2 regions of the Oceanobacillus alkalisoli genome follow, and region 2 is predicted to be linked to the other one. Evidence: predicted binding sites of a transcription regulator. Region 2 holds the regulator's gene; the other holds the start of a gene.
What was found. The regulator Rex, encoded in region 2, represses fermentation and respiration genes when NADH is low (regulators of the CRP and FNR family bind a similar motif). The targets are predictions, from matches to a motif close to TTGTGAAATATTTCACAA.
Positions count from the first base shown of each region.

Region 1: the regulator Rex is predicted to act here: its motif matches at 7,914-7,931, upstream of L3V42_RS04640 (cytochrome c oxidase subunit 2A).

Region 1 covers NZ_JAKNRA010000002.1:10,745-20,591, reverse strand. Annotated here, with positions in the region: gene L3V42_RS04675 (N-acetylmuramoyl-L-alanine amidase) at 1-942, shown strand, start outside; gene gpsB (cell division regulator GpsB) at 1,538-1,852, shown strand; RNA gene rnpB (RNase P RNA component class B) at 1,920-2,301, shown strand; gene L3V42_RS04660 (THUMP domain-containing class I SAM-dependent RNA methyltransferase) at 2,733-3,869, shown strand; gene L3V42_RS04655 (carboxypeptidase M32) at 3,873-5,369, shown strand; gene L3V42_RS04650 (b(o/a)3-type cytochrome-c oxidase subunit 1) at 5,447-7,057, opposite strand; gene L3V42_RS04645 (cupredoxin domain-containing protein) at 7,153-7,656, opposite strand; gene L3V42_RS04640 (cytochrome c oxidase subunit 2A) at 7,678-7,821, opposite strand; gene L3V42_RS04635 (cold-shock protein) at 8,162-8,362, opposite strand; gene L3V42_RS04630 (HD domain-containing protein) at 8,676-9,293, shown strand; gene L3V42_RS04625 (thymidylate synthase) at 9,326-9,847, shown strand, end outside.
Region 2 covers NZ_JAKNRA010000028.1:3,002-12,848, forward strand. Annotated here, with positions in the region: gene groES (co-chaperone GroES) at 1-61, opposite strand, end outside; gene L3V42_RS17650 (CPBP family intramembrane glutamic endopeptidase) at 404-1,120, shown strand; gene L3V42_RS17655 (hypothetical protein) at 1,167-2,099, opposite strand; gene L3V42_RS17660 (redox-sensing transcriptional repressor Rex) at 2,165-2,800, opposite strand; gene L3V42_RS17665 (ABC-F family ATP-binding cassette domain-containing protein) at 2,947-4,866, shown strand; gene L3V42_RS17670 (hypothetical protein) at 4,863-5,024, opposite strand; gene L3V42_RS17675 (CNNM domain-containing protein) at 5,018-5,200, shown strand; gene L3V42_RS17680 (hypothetical protein) at 5,223-5,474, shown strand; gene L3V42_RS18610 (hypothetical protein) at 5,504-5,665, shown strand; gene L3V42_RS17685 (FtsW/RodA/SpoVE family cell cycle protein) at 6,003-7,184, opposite strand; gene tsaD (tRNA (adenosine(37)-N6)-threonylcarbamoyltransferase complex transferase subunit TsaD) at 7,759-8,769, opposite strand; gene rimI (ribosomal protein S18-alanine N-acetyltransferase) at 8,766-9,215, opposite strand; gene tsaB (tRNA (adenosine(37)-N6)-threonylcarbamoyltransferase complex dimerization subunit type 1 TsaB) at 9,208-9,847, opposite strand, start outside.

The DNA of each region.
Region 1 (9,847 bases), on a different contig from region 2:
GCGATGAAAAGATTTCTGCCAAAAAATCATAAGGTTGTCTTTTTTGACAAATATAACGTATACGATTATGGAAATATCGCAGCTCTTGCTAAGAAGTACAATGCAACTGAAGTAACAGAAATCCACTTCGATGCAGCTACAGCCAACGCATCTGGCGGACATGTTATCATCCACAGTGATTATAGCCCCGACAAAATGGATCTAGCTTTGCGGGATGCAATCGATCGAATCGTCGGTGTACGGTATGCTCACCGAAATCATCACGGCATTAGTGGACGCAGTGAACTAGCAAACGTTAACCGTGCCAAAAATGCTGGCATCACTTATCGTTTGGTTGAATTAGGTTTCGGTACAAACTCCCACGATGCTAAGATAATGATCGAAGGGGTGGAGAAGTACGCCAAAGAACTTGTTAAGGCTATCACCGAGACAACTAATGGCAAACTCCCTCGTAAGCCAAGAACTCCAAGCAAACCGGAAGAGAAGACAATTTCTCAAATGGCTGATGAAGTTATTGCTGGCAAACACGGGAACGGCCATGCAGCTAGGAGAGAGTCACTGGATATCAGTCAATCGGAGTATGAGAAAGTTCGCATGGAGGTTAACCGTAGATTAGGAGGAACTTCTACACCTAAATCTAGCGGTCCTAGCAAATCGGTAGCGCAAATGGCTCAAGAAGTGATTCGCGGGAAGCACGGCAATGGCCATGATGCGAGAAGAAAATCGTTAGGCATTAGCCAAGCTGTATATAACCAAGTTAGAGAAGAAGTAAACAAACGTTTGGCTGGTGTGCTGTCACCTTCTGAAAAATCGATTAGTCAGATGGCTCGTGAGGTTATTGCGGGTAAACACGGGAATGGCCACGCGGAGAGGCGGGAATCCCTAGGAATTAGTCAAGCTGAGTATGAAAAAGTCCGTGGCGAGGTTAATAGACGGTTGTAGATATGTTATTTATTATACCTGAGTCGATGCCTTTGAAAATTGTGTTTCCTACTATTAGCTTTGTCCACTCTTCTTCTTTCAAAGTGCATATGCTAAACAAGAAAGGAGAGATCAGTTATGTGTTATTCTGACCCATGTAGAAAGAAACATGAGGATCATTGCGATTCATGTAAAAAGCAGCGTGAAAACTGTTGTTGTTACAAACGTGACAAAAAACGTAGAAGAGAATACTGTCATTGTTGTAACCGCTATTACTAAAATTAAAAAACCTCTCAGCTGTAAAATAGTTGAGAGGCTATTTTTTATCAATTAATTCTGCACAACAATTTTTCGAAATAAACTTGTCACATCATGTATTACATTCTTCTTTACATGATACATCTTTAAAACCGTTATAGGCACCCTCTTGTCTTTATTCTTCAAAAGCACTCTGCTACCTCATAAAGTACTCTAAATGTTGACCCAACTTGACTACATACCTATTTAATAATAACCTTTGATAAACAGATATGTTATGATATATAATGTAGTGAATCTATAACCAAACAATATCATATAATCGAAACTGGAAAATCGTAAATAAGAGGTGATAGAGATGAGTTCGGATCAGATCCAATTAAATGCAAAAGATATTTATGAAAAAGATTTTAAGGTAGAATTTCGTGGATACAGCCAAAAGGAAGTAGATGAATTTTTAGATGTTATTATTCAAGATTATGATGCATTTCAACAAGAAATCCAACGATTAAGACAAGAAAATGACAGGATAAAGAAATCATCTATGGAGCAGCAACATACGAGAACGCGAGCTCCCCAACAGAATACACAGGTGAACTATGATGTGTTAAAGCGCTTGTCCAATCTTGAAAAAGCGGTATTCGGCAAGAAGGTTTCCAACTCTGCAGAATAGCTGGCAGTATGGCCGTATATTGTCTTTCTGCTGATTTTATGCTAAAATTAGAAAAGCAGGTAGTTGAATACTCAGGTAATCGCTGCGATTTCGCAGAGGAAAGTCCATGCTCACACAGGCTGAGATGCTTGTAGTGTTCGTGCTTGACGAAACGATAAGTCAAGGTAGCCAATATAAATTGGTTAACGGCAGGAGGAATTCCTAAGTCCTTTGATATGGAAGACACTCCTTGAAAGTGCCACAGAGACGAAGCTGGATTGGAAACAATTCAGGTGGAACGAGGTAAACCCCGCGAGTGAGCAACCCAAACTTTGGTAGGGGCACTCTCGATTAGGGAATTGAACCGAAAGAGGGACAGACATTTGTCTGTAGATAGATGATTACACCCAATGTACGAGGGATTTAGACCACCGTTTGCAGTACAGCGGGACAGAACATGGCTTATCGAGTATTCAACGGTCTTCCGTAATGAATGATGGAACCTATTTCAGCTACATTTTGTAGTTGAAATAGGTTTTTTATTTTAAGAGCTATTATTAGAATTGAATTTTGTATAAATAAGGTAATTGCTGAAATAGCCACGTCCAGCTCCAGCGCCCAGCGACTATCAAACTTCACACTCCTCCAATCGATAAAGAAGACTTGCCGAGCGGTCTTTGTGGGGCTTAGTCGCCCTTATACCCTTGTGGTCAAAGTCAACATCAACTCAAAGAGAAAAGTGGAAGTTCGATTAAGTTCACTCACGTATGGGGCAACATCGAACTACCTTCCATCCTGGGAGGCACAGTTTGTACGTCGCTAAACGGGCACTTGCGCTTTTGTTCTTTTTACTTGATATGGTACACTAAAAATAATCTGTAAATGAAGGGAATTATCATGTATGCAAAAGGTGAAATTACTTGCAACAGCAGCGATGGGACTTGAATCAATTGTCGCGATGGAGGTAAGACAACTCGGTTATGAAGCTGAAGTAGAAAATGGAAAAGTAATCTTTGAAGCACCCATTTCTGCAATTCCACGCTGTAATTTATGGTTGCGTACAGCAGACCGCGTGAAAATTATCGTAGGTGAATTTGAAGCAAAAACATTTGATGAATTATTCGAAGGAACGAAAGCGTTAAATTGGGAAGATTATATTGCAGAAGATGGACAATTTCCTGTAAGTGGAAAATCAGTGAAATCTACACTATATAGCGTCCCGGATTGTCAGGCAATCGTGAAAAAAGCAATTGCAGAGCGATTGAAATTGAAATATGGAATGGTTTCTAAAATGCCGGAGACCGGTGCATTATTTAAAATAGAGATTTCCTTGTTGAAAGACGTTGCGGTCTTAACTCTGGACACTTCCGGAGCAGGACTTCATAAACGTGGTTACCGTGTCGGTCAAGGAGAGGCTCCTTTGAAAGAAACACTCGCTGCTGCTCTCGTTTTATTAACGAATTGGAGACCGGATGAGCCGTTTATTGATCCTTTCTGTGGTTCAGGAACCATTCCAATTGAAGCGGCGCTGATCGGTCAGAATATCGCGCCAGGCTTTAACCGGGAGTTTGTCTCAGAAGAGTGGTCATGGATTAGAAGTAAGTTCTGGGACGTGGCTTTAACGGAAGCAGAAGACCTTGCTAACTACGATCAGCCTTTAGATGTAATGGGTTCTGATATTAGTCATAAAATGATTGAAGCAGCAACTGAAAATGCCTTGGAAGCAGGTTTAAGCGATCTTATTACATGGAAACAAATGCAAGTAAGTGATCTTACGATTCATAAACAAAATGGATATGTGGTAAGTAACCCACCATATGGTGAACGGTTGAATGAACGGGATGAAGTCATTCAGATGTATAAAGATCTCGGTCAGGTAATGAAGGATCATCCATCTTGGAGTGTCTATATCATCACAGCATTTGAGACATTTGAAAAACAATATGGTCAGCAGGCAACGAAGAAGAGAAAGTTATTTAATGGTTTTATTCAAACGAACTATTATCAATATTTTGGTAAAAAAATAAAGGGGGAATAAATCATGCCGAAAAGCAATTCAGAAAAAGATTTTCTGGAATTTTTACAAGAAATTGATGCCTATCATGAATTAATTTCACTTGCACATTGGGATTTGCGGACGAAAATACCGAAAAAAGGTGTGGAAACCCGTTCAGAAGCAATCGGAGTTCTCTCTGCTAAAGTTCACGAAATGCAGACATCTGATAAAATGAAACATTTCATTGACGAACTAAAGCATAAGACAAATGATGAAGTCATTCAAAAAGCAGTTGAAGAATGCGAGCTGGATTATGAGCGAAACCGAAAGATTCCCGGGGCCGAGTACAAAGAATATGTCACGTTACAAGGACAAGCTGAGGCTGCATGGCAAGAGGCTAGGGAGAAAGAAAATTTTCAATTATTCCAGCCGTATCTGGAAAGATTAGTGGAATTCAATAAAAAATTCGCTAATTATTGGGGATACGAAGACCATATTTATGATGCTTTATTGGACCAGTATGAACCGGGAATGACGGTAAAAACACTTGATAAAGTATTCCCTGCACTGCGTGATTCATTGACTGAATTACGGCAAAAAGTGAATAGTAGCAAGGCGCATGTTGATTCATCGCTTGTACTTGGCTATTTTTCGAAAGAGCAACAGCGCAACTTCTCGATTGAAGTATTAAAGCAGATGAACTATGATTTTGAAGCGGGGAGACTCGATGACACGATTCATCCTTTTGAGATTACGTTAAATCTGCAAGACGTTCGAATTACGACGCGATATGATGAAAATGATTTCCGCATGGCAGTGTTTGGAATTATTCATGAAGGTGGCCACGCTTTATATGAGCAAAACATCAATCAGAAGCTTGCTCGCACACCACTTGCAACTGGAACATCCATGGGAATTCATGAGTCCCAATCTTTATTCTGGGAGAACTTGATCGGCAGAAGCAATGGATTTTGGCAGGCGAACTATGAGAAATTTAAATCCTTTGCACCAGACTTTTTCAATGATCTGGACATTGACCAATTCTACCAAGCAGTCAACGAAGTAAAACCAACATTAATCCGCATTGAAGCAGATGAGCTTACGTATGCACTCCATATTATGGTCCGTTATGAACTGGAAAAGGCATTGATTAATGGGGAAATCGAAGTGAAGGATCTTCCGGATCTTTGGAATGAGAAAATGGTTGATTATCTTGGAATTGAGCCCGCCAATGACGCGGAAGGGGTCTTACAAGATATCCATTGGTCAAGCGGAGACTTCGGCTATTTCCCATCTTATGCATTAGGTTATATGTATGCCGCTCAATTTTACAATACGTTGAACCAGCAGCTGGATGTCGATTCGATTGTGCAGTCTGGCGATCTATCACCAATTACGAATTGGCTGAAAGAAAATATTCACCAATACGGTAAAATGAAAAAACCATTGGAACTGCTTCAGGACATCACGAACGAATCACTAAATCCGGCGCACTTAGTTAACTACCTGACAGAAAAATACAGCCGGATTTATAATTTCTAAATCTATTTAAGGTGTATTTTAAATGAAGAGTAAAAAAGGACAAGGATTCGTTTGCGAATCTTTGTCCTTTTTTCTGATTAGCTATTTCCAATCGGCCAGTCGAACGGCGCTGATCCTGGAGGCGCGTTTTGAATAACGTCCATCACTGGAACCGTGTATGCGAAAAGAATCAATACAATCGTAATTGAAATCCATAGCTTCCAGTTTTCTGTCCATTTTGGAGTGAACTCTGCATGATCTTCTTCCTGAGCAATCGGGAATTCTTCTTCTCCTTTAGGCGAGAAGAAAACCATTTTAATGAAAATGTACACCATTAATATAATTGCAATGAAGAGAATTGTACCACCGACTGCTTGAGCCATTTGATAAGCTCCCCATTCTGCAGCCTGTGCAGTTCCACCATAATCGGAGTAATCGGAACGTCGTGGCCCGCCAATTAAACCTTGAATATGCATAGATGTCGACATAATCAGCATACCGACTGTCCAAAGAATCGTTTGAATGATACCAAGCCGGTTAACCGATTTTGTTAACTTCCGTCCAGTCAGGTGAGGGATGAGCCAATAAGCAATCCCGAAAAATGTTAATATTACCGTCGTTGCTGCAGTTAAATGGAAATGTCCTGTAACCCATATCGTATTATGGACAAGCGTGTTTATTTGGTAAGAAGCATTAACAATTCCGCCAGCCCCACCGGGTATAAATGCTAACATGCCGATAAATGGTGCCAGGAATCTTACGTCTTTCCATGGTAAGTGTTTAAGCCAGCCAAACAATCCGCCATAACCTTTTTTCCGGCCAGTAATTTCGAACGTTGCAAACAGCGAGAAAGCCGTCATCAAACTCGGAATAACAACCATGAAGGTTAAAATAACTTGAATGAACTTCCATGTTGAGTCGAGTCCAGGTTCTGTTAGCTGGTGATGCAGACCAACTGGAATAGAAAAGAACAGGAATAGAATGAATGAGAATCTTGCCAATGTATCACTGAAGATTTTTCCGCCGATAATTTTAGGAATAATTGCATACCAGGCCATATATGCCGGTAATAGCCAGAAATAGACGAGCGGATGACCGAAGTACCAGAACAAAGTACGGCTCAGCAATACGTTTATTGTGTTTTTGTAGCCCAATGACCAGGGAATAAATTGGGCAAGCATTGCACTAGCAACACCAATCGTTGCAATACACCACATAAGCATGTTGATGACAACCATAAAGGCAAGCAGTGGTGATTTTTCATCTGGATGATTTTTCTTCCATACATAGAACTGACGGAAATTGACAAACGCATTAATCCAGCTTCCTACAACTACAAGGGTGATCCCGATGTAAAACACTGGATGTGCTTGCAGTGGTGCATAGAACGTATATAATACGTTTGCTTTACCCAATAAGACGGTAATTGCGGCACTTATCATTCCAATCGTCATGACCGCGAAGCCAATCCATGCCCAATTCAATTGTTTTTTTGAATATCCTACTGTTTTACCCATTAATGCATTTTGAAAACCAATGATGAAAAAGCTAGTAAGTACAAGACCTAGAATAACCCCATGAACAGTTAATATGGTGTAATAATTAATTCCCCAAGGTAATTCAAAGCTGCCGGAGCGGACAAGCACTTGTAACAGTCCCATTAATCCACCGATAAATAAAGAAATAAAAGCGACATACATATAGGACATGACGAGTCTGCGTTCATTTTTCGGTAAGCTAAGTTCCTTTGTTCCTCTGTTCGTAAATACATTCGTTATTTTAGCTGGTGCTGTTGCTGTTTCCATTACTCAACCACCTCCAATGTACCGTACATCAAGTGATGCCCAACACCACAGTATTCATTACATACAAGGGTATACTCACCAGGATTATCAAGCTGTACCTCAAGAGCACTTACATAACCAGGCTCAACCATCATATTAATATTTGTACCGGCGAAATTCAGACCATGCACGACATCAGGACTTGTAGCCTGTACGAGCACTTTTGAACCGGCAGGTAGTTCAATATGGTTGACAGGTGTGCCTGATTCATCTGTACCAAGATTATAGTTGAAAGCAGAAGCAACAACATTCAGTACGTATCTGCCCTCATCGACCTCTGTCAAACCAAGATTTTCTTCTCGGAAAGCTTCATTCATCTCCAAGTTCTCCGGATCGATCAACTCTCCATGGCTTTGCGGGTGTGTCCCAAGATAGAAGGCTCCAAAGCCTAGAATTAATAAGAACGCGATAAGACCAATTGTTCCGAGCCCAAGCCAATATTTTTCATACTTGTGTAAATGCATTTGTATCACTCCCATTTTTCTTTACCTGGATAGGAATAGCATAAATACCCCAAACCAAGTTACTAAGATAAAAATCCCCACAACTGAAACGGAGATTAGAGTTCCCTTTAGATTTGGTTCGTTTTCTGGACTGGATTCTAACTGTTTTTTCTTTTCAGTAGTCATTCCTTCATCCCTCCTAGAAGTTCTCTGTACTGCTATTTTCATCATACACAAATTGAAAATAGAATTTATCGCACTCAGACACTTTTCACAATTTGTTCAATACTTCGCATACTCATTGAAACAGTGATTTTACTAACCTTTTCGTTATAAAAGTATTTGAACACTTTGTGAAAAAATGAGGCGACGCTTACAATTAATTAGACAATAGAGGAAAATTATGTTAATGGAAACGGATGATGGAGTGTGGTATAAGAAAGGAAAAAAAGAACCCTGATAGGTGATCAGGGTTCCAGAAAACAAAAAAAGCAGTATTCTGTTTACGAATACTGCTTGCGAATTTTTATAATTTTGTTACGTTAGCTGCTTGTGGGCCACGTTCGCCTTCTACAATTTCAAAGGAAACTTCTTGACCTTCTTCTAGTGTTTTGAAACCTTCTTCTTGGATAGCTGAATAATGTACGAATACATCATTACCTTCTTCCAATTGAATGAATCCAAATCCTTTCTCTGCGTTGAACCATTTTACTACTCCGTTTTGCATGTAAACTCCTCCTAAAACCTTTCACGATAAAACGTGGTTATAGTACAAAGTAGAGGACAAAAAACATTAAAAGAGACAGCTTTCTAGAGAGTAGGATTACAATTACACCCACTTCTTTGGAAGCTGCCCTTGTGTTTAATGAATCCGTACTTCTGCTTTGTTGACACCATGATAACCCATTTAATTAGACTAGTCAAGAAATTCTCTGTATTTTTTTCTGAATGTTTTATAAATATAGGTTTACGGATAAAACGAATGAATCGAATGCATTCCTAAACAAAATAAAGTAATATAGAAAAGAGGAGGAAGGAGGATGGACGAAATCCAACAGCGGCAATTAAAAGAAATTCGTGAATTTACATATCAGCTATTCCATGACGATCCGACAGGACATGATTATGAACATATGCGACGTGTTGCTGTACTGGCTAAGGAAATTGCGAAAAAAGAAGACGGTGATCTCTGCTTATGTGAAGCTGCCGGATGGCTACACGATGTTGGGGACCGTAAACTATTTCCTGATCCTCATCAAGCGATCAATGAAATGAATGTATTTTTAGATTGTATCTCCATCCCGATACGAACGAAAAATGAGATTAATCATGTGATTTCAACCATTTCTTTTAAAACGGGTAAAACACCGTCTACTTGGACTGGAAAGATTGTACAGGATGCTGACCGGCTGGATGCTATTGGTGCAATCGGGATTGCACGGACTTTCCAGTATGGTGGTGCGAACAATCAATTGATCTATAAGCAAGGCGATTCTCATACGTCCATCCAACATTTTCATGATAAGTTATTGAAAATAAAAGATAGGCTCCATACTTCTTACGCAAAACAGATTGCAGAGGAGCGTCATCGCTGGATGCTTTTATTTCTGGATCAATTTCATAAAGAGTGGGGAACAGACAAAACAGACGGAAGGTAGAAGGGTAATAATCACGCTAGGAGGTTATCGACATGGTACAAGGAGAACAGGCATATCTTGATTTATGCCGTTTGATTTTAGATGAAGGAAATAAAAAAGCAGACCGGACCGGAACAGGTACGTACTCTGTTTTCGGCCACCAAATGCGTTTTGATCTAAGTGAAGGATTCCCATTACTTACTACGAAGAAAGTAAACTTTAATTTAATTGCTTCCGAATTGCTTTGGTTTATTAAAGGGGATACGAACATTCGCTATCTCTTAGAAAACAATAATAATATTTGGAACGAGTGGGCTTTTGAAAAATGGGTAGCCAGTGACGAATATGATGGACCGGATATGACGGATTTCGGTCGTCGCAGTCTGCAGGATGAGACGTTCAATCTGGAATACAAGAAACAGATGGCAATATTTAAGGATAAAATTTTAAATGATGATACATTTGCGAACAAATATGGTGACTTAGGCTTTGTTTATGGAAAGCAGTGGCGTCACTGGGAAACAAAAGCAGGAGAAGTGATTGATCAGCTGAAGAATGTCGTGGATTCGATTCGC
Region 2 (9,847 bases):
CTGTTGTTTCTTCTTGCTCTACAAGTTCGATAACAACACGATCTCCTAATGGTTTAATCATCTAGAACTCCTCCTTGATTCTAAAGTCTATTTTTTGTTAGCACTCAACCGCAGCGAGTGCTAATCACAATTAATATAATAAGTAATAAGTTAAAAAAATGCAAGCAATGTATCTGTCTTTTTACTATTTTTTAATTCTGATCTGGAAAAGGAGTTGGAAATAGATATTATTGGAGACTTATACATATAATTGGGTATAGATAAGATAAAGTGAAACTTCATTCGGTGGGAATTTTACGGACGGTTACACCGGGATAAAAGTGGGACCAATACTCTGACCCCCCGCCCCGATTTGTGTTAAAATACGTTTGTGTGAATTTATGATAAAAGGAGTCGTTTTGTTTTGCCGAAGAGATATTGGTATGTGATTGTTACGTATTTGATTATGCAGTTTTCTGCGCTTCCGGTGGCATTGTATATTGAATTATATTTTCCTGAAAGTTATTCACAATATATGATTTATTGGACGATCTTCAGTTTTACTGCTGGAATGCTCGTTACGTTATGGCTGATGAGACCAGACATGCAGAAACCGGCACATCGAGATGCTTCCCCTGCTTCTTCTGTGATTCTTTGGTCGATCCTTGGGGTGTTTCTAGCTTTCTTTGCTCAAGGCATCGCCGCTATGATTGAAGTCTTTATTCTCGGCATCCCAGCAGGATCGGAGAATACAATGGGAATCATGGAATATGCCCGGACAAATGTACTCTTTATTTTGGTACCAGCAATTATTGCGCCAATCCTTGAGGAGATAATTTTTAGAAAGATTATCTTCGGGAGCCTCTATAAGCGGATGAACTTCTTTTTCGCCGCTATACTATCAGCGCTTGTCTTTGCTGCTTTTCATGTAGATTTTTCCCATCTTCTTATGTATACCGCTATGGGACTTGTATTTGCTTTCCTTTATGTAAAAACAAAACGGATTATTGTTCCGATTATCGTCCACGCGGGGATGAATTCTTATGTTGTTTATAAGCAGTACAACTTAACACCGGAGGAAATCCAAAAAATGTTAGATCAGCTCGAACAACTGCAGACTATTTTATTTAGTTGCATATAAAGAAATGGAAGATGACTTCATATCAAAAGTCATCTTCCATTTTTTCCTATTGTATTTCCTGTAACATCTCAATGATTTCATCAACGTCTTCAATCGACTCTTCCATCACCGTATAACGTACGACATATAAATCATTTTCCTTAACGAATATACGTCCAATTTCTTCTTGGTTCGGCTCCGTCGCATCTCCGTCCACACGGAATTGATACATCACTTCGCTCTCCGTTGCACCGAAACGTTCAAATTCAAATTCACCTGTTGTCATATCTTCTAAACTTAACTCCAGTACACTGATGAAATTCGCAAGCCCACTAATTTCGTTACCATTCTCATAGTAATCATAAGTGATGATTGCACTGTAATTTCCTAAGTTTTCATCAACTGGGATATATTCAGCTGTTGTTTCGCCTTCCCCTTCTTCGTAGCTTGCAAGCAGCCATTCTTCTTCCTCAAATGGTGTTGGAAGACTGGTAATTTCATTTGCATAATCCCCAGTTATTTCGATTGCTTCCCTTTCTGCAGGAAGTGGATTAACCTCGATAATTTCCGATTCATAAATCTTCCATTTTCCATCATCCAACTGAAGAACATGCTCCCCTATCGTTTCATTGTTCTCGAATTCGCTCCCGTCCTTATCGACGGTGCGCTGCGCGTAAGCAACGACTGCCCTGTCATCTGACTGTTCTTTCACTTCCAGATCGTTCAGCTCGATATCGAGAGAGAACTCAAAGAATTCTTGAATCGTCTCTTCCGTTGAGTCATAAGCTGGTGAATACGGGTGGATTGTCTCCATATAACCGTCCAAGTCTTTTTCCATCAAAGCCTTCACATTAGACTCCAAGACAGAATAGAATACATCTTCCGTTGCTTCTACGTTTTGCTCTGCCGTTTCCTCATTCTCTGAATCATCCGAGCAAGCCGCCAAAAACAGACAGGAGAAGATAACCAGCACTCCTGCCAATAATTTACGATTCGACACGTCTTCCACACCCCTACATTTTTCTCCAGTTTCTCTTCAATTTCCTGTTTCTCTATGTATATATCCTAGTTTGACTCGAGTGGATAATGCTTCAAGAAATAAACAAGTGCCTGCAGTTCAACGGCTAAGTCAATATGATGAACGCGTACATTATCTGGCACCGTAATCCGAACAGGTGTGAAGTTCAAGATACCTTCAATCCCTGCTTTCACTAATTTCTCTGTAATCGCATCTGCTTCTGATACAGGGACGGTAAGAATTGCAACGGAGATCCCCTCGATTCTCTCCATCATTTCACCAATCGCATAAACCGGAACGCCACCTACAATTTGGCCTATCTTGTTTTCATCACTGTCAAAGGCCATTTTTATTTGGATATTATTATTTTTTGTAAAGTTATAATTTAAAAAAGCGGTACCTAGATTACCGACACCGATTAAAGCTACCTCTGTCATTTCATGCTGGTCAAGCGTACTGCGGAAAAAACCAAGCAAATATTCGACATTATAGCCATAACCTTTCTTCCCTAATGCACCAAAGTATGAAAAGTCACGACGAATCGTGGCAGAGTCAACTTTAATCGCTTCAGAGAGATCCTTTGACGAAACCCGGTTCTTCCCTTGTTGATTTAAAGTGTTTAAATAACGATAATACAACGGAAGCCGCTTTGCTGTTGCTTGTGGTATTTTATTTTGTTTCATATCTGCTCCTCATTTCATGATATACGAATTATTTAGTAGTTGTATGGTCTATTCTAACAGAAAATGGACAAAATGTCGTGATGATTTTCACAAGTAATTTCCTTCTGTCGATATTTACGTTACAATACATATAATGGGGTGAATGTATGATTTTAATGCAAATGAATGGACTTTCGAAATCTTTTGGTTCGGAAACCATTTTATCAAATGTAAAACTTGAGGTAAAAGATCTCGATCGAATAGCGATTGTCGGGAGAAACGGGGCAGGTAAATCTACCTTATTAAAAATAATGGCTGGAGATCTCTCCTATGACACGGGTGAGCTGATTAAGCCGAAAGAGCTGACGATTGGATACCTTTCCCAACATATGGAACTGCAATCCGGTAAAACAATCTGGAATGAACTTGTCACGGTATTTGACGATTTAAAAAAACAAGAAGGAAAATTACGTCATATAGAAGAGCAGTTGCAAACCACCGACTTACTCTCGGAAGCTGATTACCAAAACTTACTGACAGAATATGATCGGTTGCAGCACGCCTTTGAAACTGGCGGCGGTTATACGTATGAAGCAGAGATTAAAGCGGTATTGCATGGACTCAATTTCCAAGATTATGATTACAATACGATGATCAGTGAATTGAGTGGCGGGCAGAAAACAAGGCTTGCACTTGGGAAGCTGCTCCTGCAAAAGCCACAGCTTCTGCTTCTTGACGAGCCGACAAACCATTTGGATATCGAAACATTAGGTTGGCTCGAATCTTACTTAAACAGCTATCCAGGGGCTATTGTCATTGTTTCCCACGACCGTTACTTTTTGGACAAGACTGTAACACTAGTCTATGAGATTTCAAGACATCAGACGAAGAAATACCACGGGACATATAGTAAATTTCTTGAACAAAAAGCAGCTGATTATGAACGGGAACGGAAAGAGTTCGAGAAACAACAAACAGAAATTAAACGGATGGAAGATTTCGTCCAGCGTAATATCGCCCGCGCTTCGACGACGAAACGAGCTCAGAGCAGACGGAAACAGCTTGAGCGAATGGAACGGATGGACAGGCCGCTCGGAGACGAGGCATCCATGTCCTTTTCTTTTGATATAGAAAGGAGAAGCGGGAATGATGTCTTGAAGATTGAAGACCTCGCCCTCCGTTATCCGGACGAGGAAGAGTATACCTTTAAACAGGCGAATCTAAGAATCACACGCGGGGAGCGGGTCGTTCTTATCGGGCCAAACGGGGTTGGCAAAACGAGTTTACTTAAAATACTTATTGGGAAACTCCAGGCAACAAAGGGAATCTTTGAGCTTGGGACAAATGTGAAAGTTGGCTATTACGACCAAGAGCAGGCAGATCTTTCCTCGAATAAAACAATCCTCCAGGAACTTTGGGATGAATATCCGCTCGTAATGGAAAAAGATATCAGAACAGTGCTGGGTAACTTTTTGTTTAGTGGAGATGATGTCTTAAAGCCGGTAAATACGTTAAGTGGCGGAGAAAAAGCGAGACTCGCCCTTGCGAAACTAATGATGCAGAAAGCTAATCTGCTTATTCTAGACGAACCGACAAACCATTTGGATATCGACAGTAAAGAAGTACTGGAAGCAGCACTCATGGGATACCCTGGAACAATTCTTTTCGTTTCCCATGACCGTTATTTCATCAATCGGATTACAGACCAAGTTGCACAGATGAGTAAGGATGGAATCAAGATTTATCTCGGAGATTATGACTATTATCTTGAAAAAACAGAAGAAGAAAAAGAATTTATCAGGCTTTCCCAGCAAAAAGAGGATAAGCCAAACACCGATAATAGGCGTCGCAGTTTTCAGGAAGAGAAACAGCTACAAAGCGAGAAACGAAAGCGCGATAGAAAAATCGCACAGCTTGAAACTGCCATTGAAGAAAAGGAATTAGAAATTGCAAACCTTGAAGAAGAAATGACTAAGCCTGAAGTATTCCAAGATCATGAGAAAGCACTGGAATTAACGAAACAAGTGAACGAGCTGAATGACAAATTAGAAGAACTAATGGAGAGTTGGGCAAATTTACAGGATTAATGAATTTCATAATACGTACTTAATGCTTCACCATCACCATCTGTAGTTGAGTTGGTTCGTTCCCAACTACAGATGGTGATGGAAAGCCGACTTTGGTAATTATGAAATTCATTCGGATGAGTAAAAATACAATTTATTGGAGGTTGGCCAGATGACAATAGCAATCGCAACACTTATCGTTCTTATACTCATTAACGCATTTTTTGCCGCTTCTGAAATTGCACTCTTCGGGCTAAACGATAATAAGGTAAAACAACAACCAGAAACCGGTCACAAGAAGTTTATCCTAAAAAAGTGTAATACGGAAACCGCACTTTGTCATCGAAACACGTAAGATTGATGAATTATTTGCCAGTATGAAAAAGCAAAACACCCATATTGCAATCGTTCTTGATGAAAATGGCGGAACAGAAGGCTTAGTAACGATTGAGGAAGAGATTGTCGGCGAAATTTCCAGTGAAGATATTCTATTAAAGGAACATCCAGACATAAACAAAGAGTTCAAGGAAATCGGAACAAATGAATACTTGGTTAAAAGGACAATCGGCTTGTATCAATTGGATGAAATGCTTGCCATCGGTTTACCAATCATGATTTTGATACATTAAATGGATTTCTTATCCATGAGCTTCGACATATTCCAGCGCTTGATGAAGAATTCGTCATTTCCTATAACAACACAGAATTCAAAGCGAGGAAAATAGGAGAAATCGGATTGTCTCTATCGAAAATAAAACGGGGAGAAGTTGGACCTAACTTTTCCTCGTTTTTTATTATAAACGAAGGAAACAGACGATAAGATACGATAAATAAAGATGTCAAGGCTTCCATTCAGAATATTCACGTTTTCTTAAGAGATGTTATCGATTTCACTCGGATTGAGTTGAATTGCCTTATCTATTACGCTTACTATAGGTAAAGATAAAGGAGGAGTATAAATGAAAAAGTTATCAATATTCTTCAGTAATTTCAAACAAGCGATGGACCAATACGGTCAAGCACACATCATCATAGCTCATGCTACAGAAAGCTTTAGCAACAGATTGAAATAACCCCCTTTCAAGCTCCATCATTTACACCATTATATTTATCCACTAAAATAAAAATGAGCACCCTCTTAGCAGAGTGCTCATTTTTTATTTAAACAAATAATCATTCTGAATTGTATATTCCACAGCTATCCGATAAATAACTCCGACCCCGAGCATCGTCGCCATCACCGAACTCCCCCCGTAACTGATGAGCGGTAATGGGATTCCTGTCACCGGCATCACTCCGATCGTCATACCGATGTTTTGAAACACGTGTACAAGTATCAAACTCAAGAAGCCAAAACAGAAATACGAAGCAAATGGAACAAATTTATCCATGCTTAACCCTAACGATACAAGCTTATAAATTAACAGAAAGTACAGCAGAATCACTAAAGATCCACCAATAAATCCGAAAGTCTCCCCAACTACTGAGAATATAAAATCCGTCTGGGCTTCCGGGTAATACACCTCGACTCCGCCAAGACCTTTCCCAGTTAACTGTCCGGAACCAAGTCCCATGTAAGCTCGGTCAAAATGCCAATTAGCTGAATCGGTCGATTGTGTCGGATCAAACCATGTTAGAATACGGTCGATTTGATAATGTCTGCTCGGTCCAACTACCAATTTAGCAAGTGCGGGAAATTGGACAATAAAAATAAGTACAGCCCCTAAAAAAGTACCGACAACCCCTACTAAACTAAGAATGATCTTCCAGCTGATTCCTGCAAAAATAATCATCATCCCAAGGATAAACAAATAAACCATCGCTGTACCAAAGTCAGGCTGCAGCATAATCAAGCCGACTGGAAGCATCGTAATTCCTACCATTTTCAACAAGAGCATCGTATCTGACTTTAACGTACTCTCTTCAAACTTTTGTTTATGCTTACTGATAATAACTGATAAATATAATATCGTCGTCAACTTAACGAACTCTGCCGGCTGGATCGATACGCCGGGAACAATATTGTTAAACCAGCTCTTCGCCCCATTCACGGAGTAGGCAATTGACGATGGACTGACATATAATATAATTAACGATAAAATACCAGCAGCATAAATATATACACTGCCTTTATACAATTGTTCCATGTCCAAGAATTGCACCGACGCAGCAAATAATAGCCCTACAGAAAACCAAACAATCTGTTTAAAGACAAAATTATCATTTTCATATTGCTCAAACTGTGCCGCATTATAAATAGCTACAAGACTGGTCACGAAAAATAAAACGATTAAGATTAATAAATCGGTTTGCACATAATAGGACTGTTTTTTTGTCATTGCTGCATCACCATACTTCTTTTTCTGAAATCTAACTTTTCTAATCATTATCCACAAGCTATTTATTGAAAAAAGCCCGCTATAATGGTCATTAACAATTCTACCCACATTATCCACAGTTTTCGGGAGTTTTTATCCCATTTTTATTCACATCATGAACAGTGGTATAAGAAGGATTCGATATTGTATCCACAAGACTGTGCATAAGTTGTGAATAAACTCCACAACTACTGGGGATTTCTTTCTCGCAACATAGAAGATTATAGAAGGGATACTGTACTTTCAAACTTACTCCAGTCCAATCGATAAAGAAGGCTTATCCCCTCTTATACCCAAGTAGTGAAAGCGGGCATCGACTCACGATCATCTTCTTAGTTTTCTTTATATCAAAGAAAAGAGTGAAAGTTCGATCACATATGGAGCAACCTTCTATCCTGACAGACACAGTTTGGACGTGGCTGCGACTACTGGATGTGCTAGTATAAACGCTCTTCGGCGGGGTGAGTAATCACAGTCCGAAGCGTTGCGAAGACAAGCGCTTGCTTAACCTGCAAGGACGCTTCCACCTTTGTTCTTAAATGAGTTCGAGGGAGGGGTTTGCGTTCAAATCAAGACCATCCCGTTTTCCTTGTTCAAAAGCAATGGTTCCAGCAGCAGCTATCATCGCAGCGTTATCTGTACATAAATTTAGAGGAGGGATCAGTAATGGAATTCCAGCTTCGTCAAACTGGACTTGCATTTCCGTACGCAAACCTCGATTTGCTGCAACTCCGCCCGCAACAATTACTTGCTTCACGTTTTTCTCCTTAGCAGCTCGTAATGTTTTTGTTGTTAACACTTCAATTACACTTGCTTGAAAGCTTGCTGCAATGTCCTCTTTTTTTAACGTTTCTCCACGCTGTTTCGCATTGTGGATTTTATTGATAACTGCAGATTTTAATCCACTGAAACTAAAATCATAACTGCCTTCATCGAGCCAAGCCCGCGGAAAATCAATTGTTTCCTTACCAAGTGCAGCTAAACGATCTACCTCAGGGCCTCCGGGATATGGCAATTCTAACATTCTTGCAACCTTATCGTAAGCCTCACCAGCGGCGTCATCGAGCGTCTCACCGAGCAATTCAAATTCGCCATGTTCTTTCATTAACACAAGTTCGGTATGGCCACCAGACACGATTAAAGCAAGCAATGGAAATGTAAATTCCTGCTCAAATCGATTAGCATAAATATGTCCTGCAATATGTTGAACACCGACTAAAGGCTTCTTTTTCGCAAAAGCGAGTGCTTTCGCAGCATTCACACCAACGAGCAAAGCTCCTACAAGACCAGGCCCTTCTGTAACTGCAATCGCATCAATATCTTTCCATTCCACGTTTGCTTCCTCTACCGCTTCTTCAAGCACCATCGTTATTTGCTCAACATGATGGCGTGAAGCTATTTCCGGGACAACTCCGCCAAACCGTTTATGGCTCTCAATTTGAGATGCAACTACGTCTGAAAGTATTTCCGTACCGTTCTTCACTATAGCAACTGCTGTTTCATCACAGCTCGTTTCAATACCTAGTATGATTTTTTCATTTTTCATTTTAAATTCACCCACATCACAAGAGCATCCTCCTGATCATCTGTATAGTAATTCTTCCGGATACCTCCAGGAAGAAGTCCGAATTTCCGGTACATTCTCTGTGCAACGATATTGGAAACTCGAACCTCCAAAGAGAGCTGTACCGCCCCAATACGAATTGCTGCCATCATTAAATGATGGAATAATTGCTCTCCTATTTTCTTCCCGCGGTACTCAGGCAAGATAGCAATATTTGTAATTTGTGCTTCATCTATGACAATCCACATCCCGGCATAACCGATAATTTCACCACCATAATCGACAACAAAATATAATGCTTGCATATTATCTGTTAATTCATGGTAAAAGATATCCGATGTCCAAGGGACCGGAAAGGAAGACTTCTCTACTTTCAATACTTCTGGCACGTCTTTGATTTCCATTTTGCGTATCACAATTTTAGCCATTGCTCTTTTTTTCCTTTTGGTTTTTTAACCAGTTCGCCTCAGCCTCTGCTAAGCGTAAGTAATTTGGTGCAAGTGTATGAATATTATCCGGGTTCCTTGTTAAACTTGCAAGCCCTAGATGTGCGGGGTTGGTAATATGATAAGGACCTTCCGGCATAACAGCCAAATCACCTAAGGTTTCCATAATCAGTTCTTTAAATGATGCTATATCTGGGCTTAAAAATAAAACAGGCTTTCCTTCCGCTTGTAAATCTTTCAAAACATTTACGAATAACGTATTCTGATCTTGAACCGGATTCGTCAGCTGTCCACTCTTCCATTCATAAACTCCTGTATAAACGAGCCCTCTGCGCGCATCAAAAAACGGGCAAACAAACCCGTCAAAAAAACGTCCCTGGTAACTGAGCGCCTCCAGACTGGAAACTCCAACAATGGGGACGCCAAGCGCCCACGCAAGTGTCTTCGCTGTTGTAAGTCCTATCCGTACTCCAGTGTAAGAGCCAGGACCTTTCGCAACAGCTATCTGATCTAATTCCTCGACATCCATTCCCACTTCAGCCATCAACTGATTGATTGCCGGCATTAAGCGTACGGAGTGGTTTTTCGTCAGATTTGTCATGATTTGCCCAATC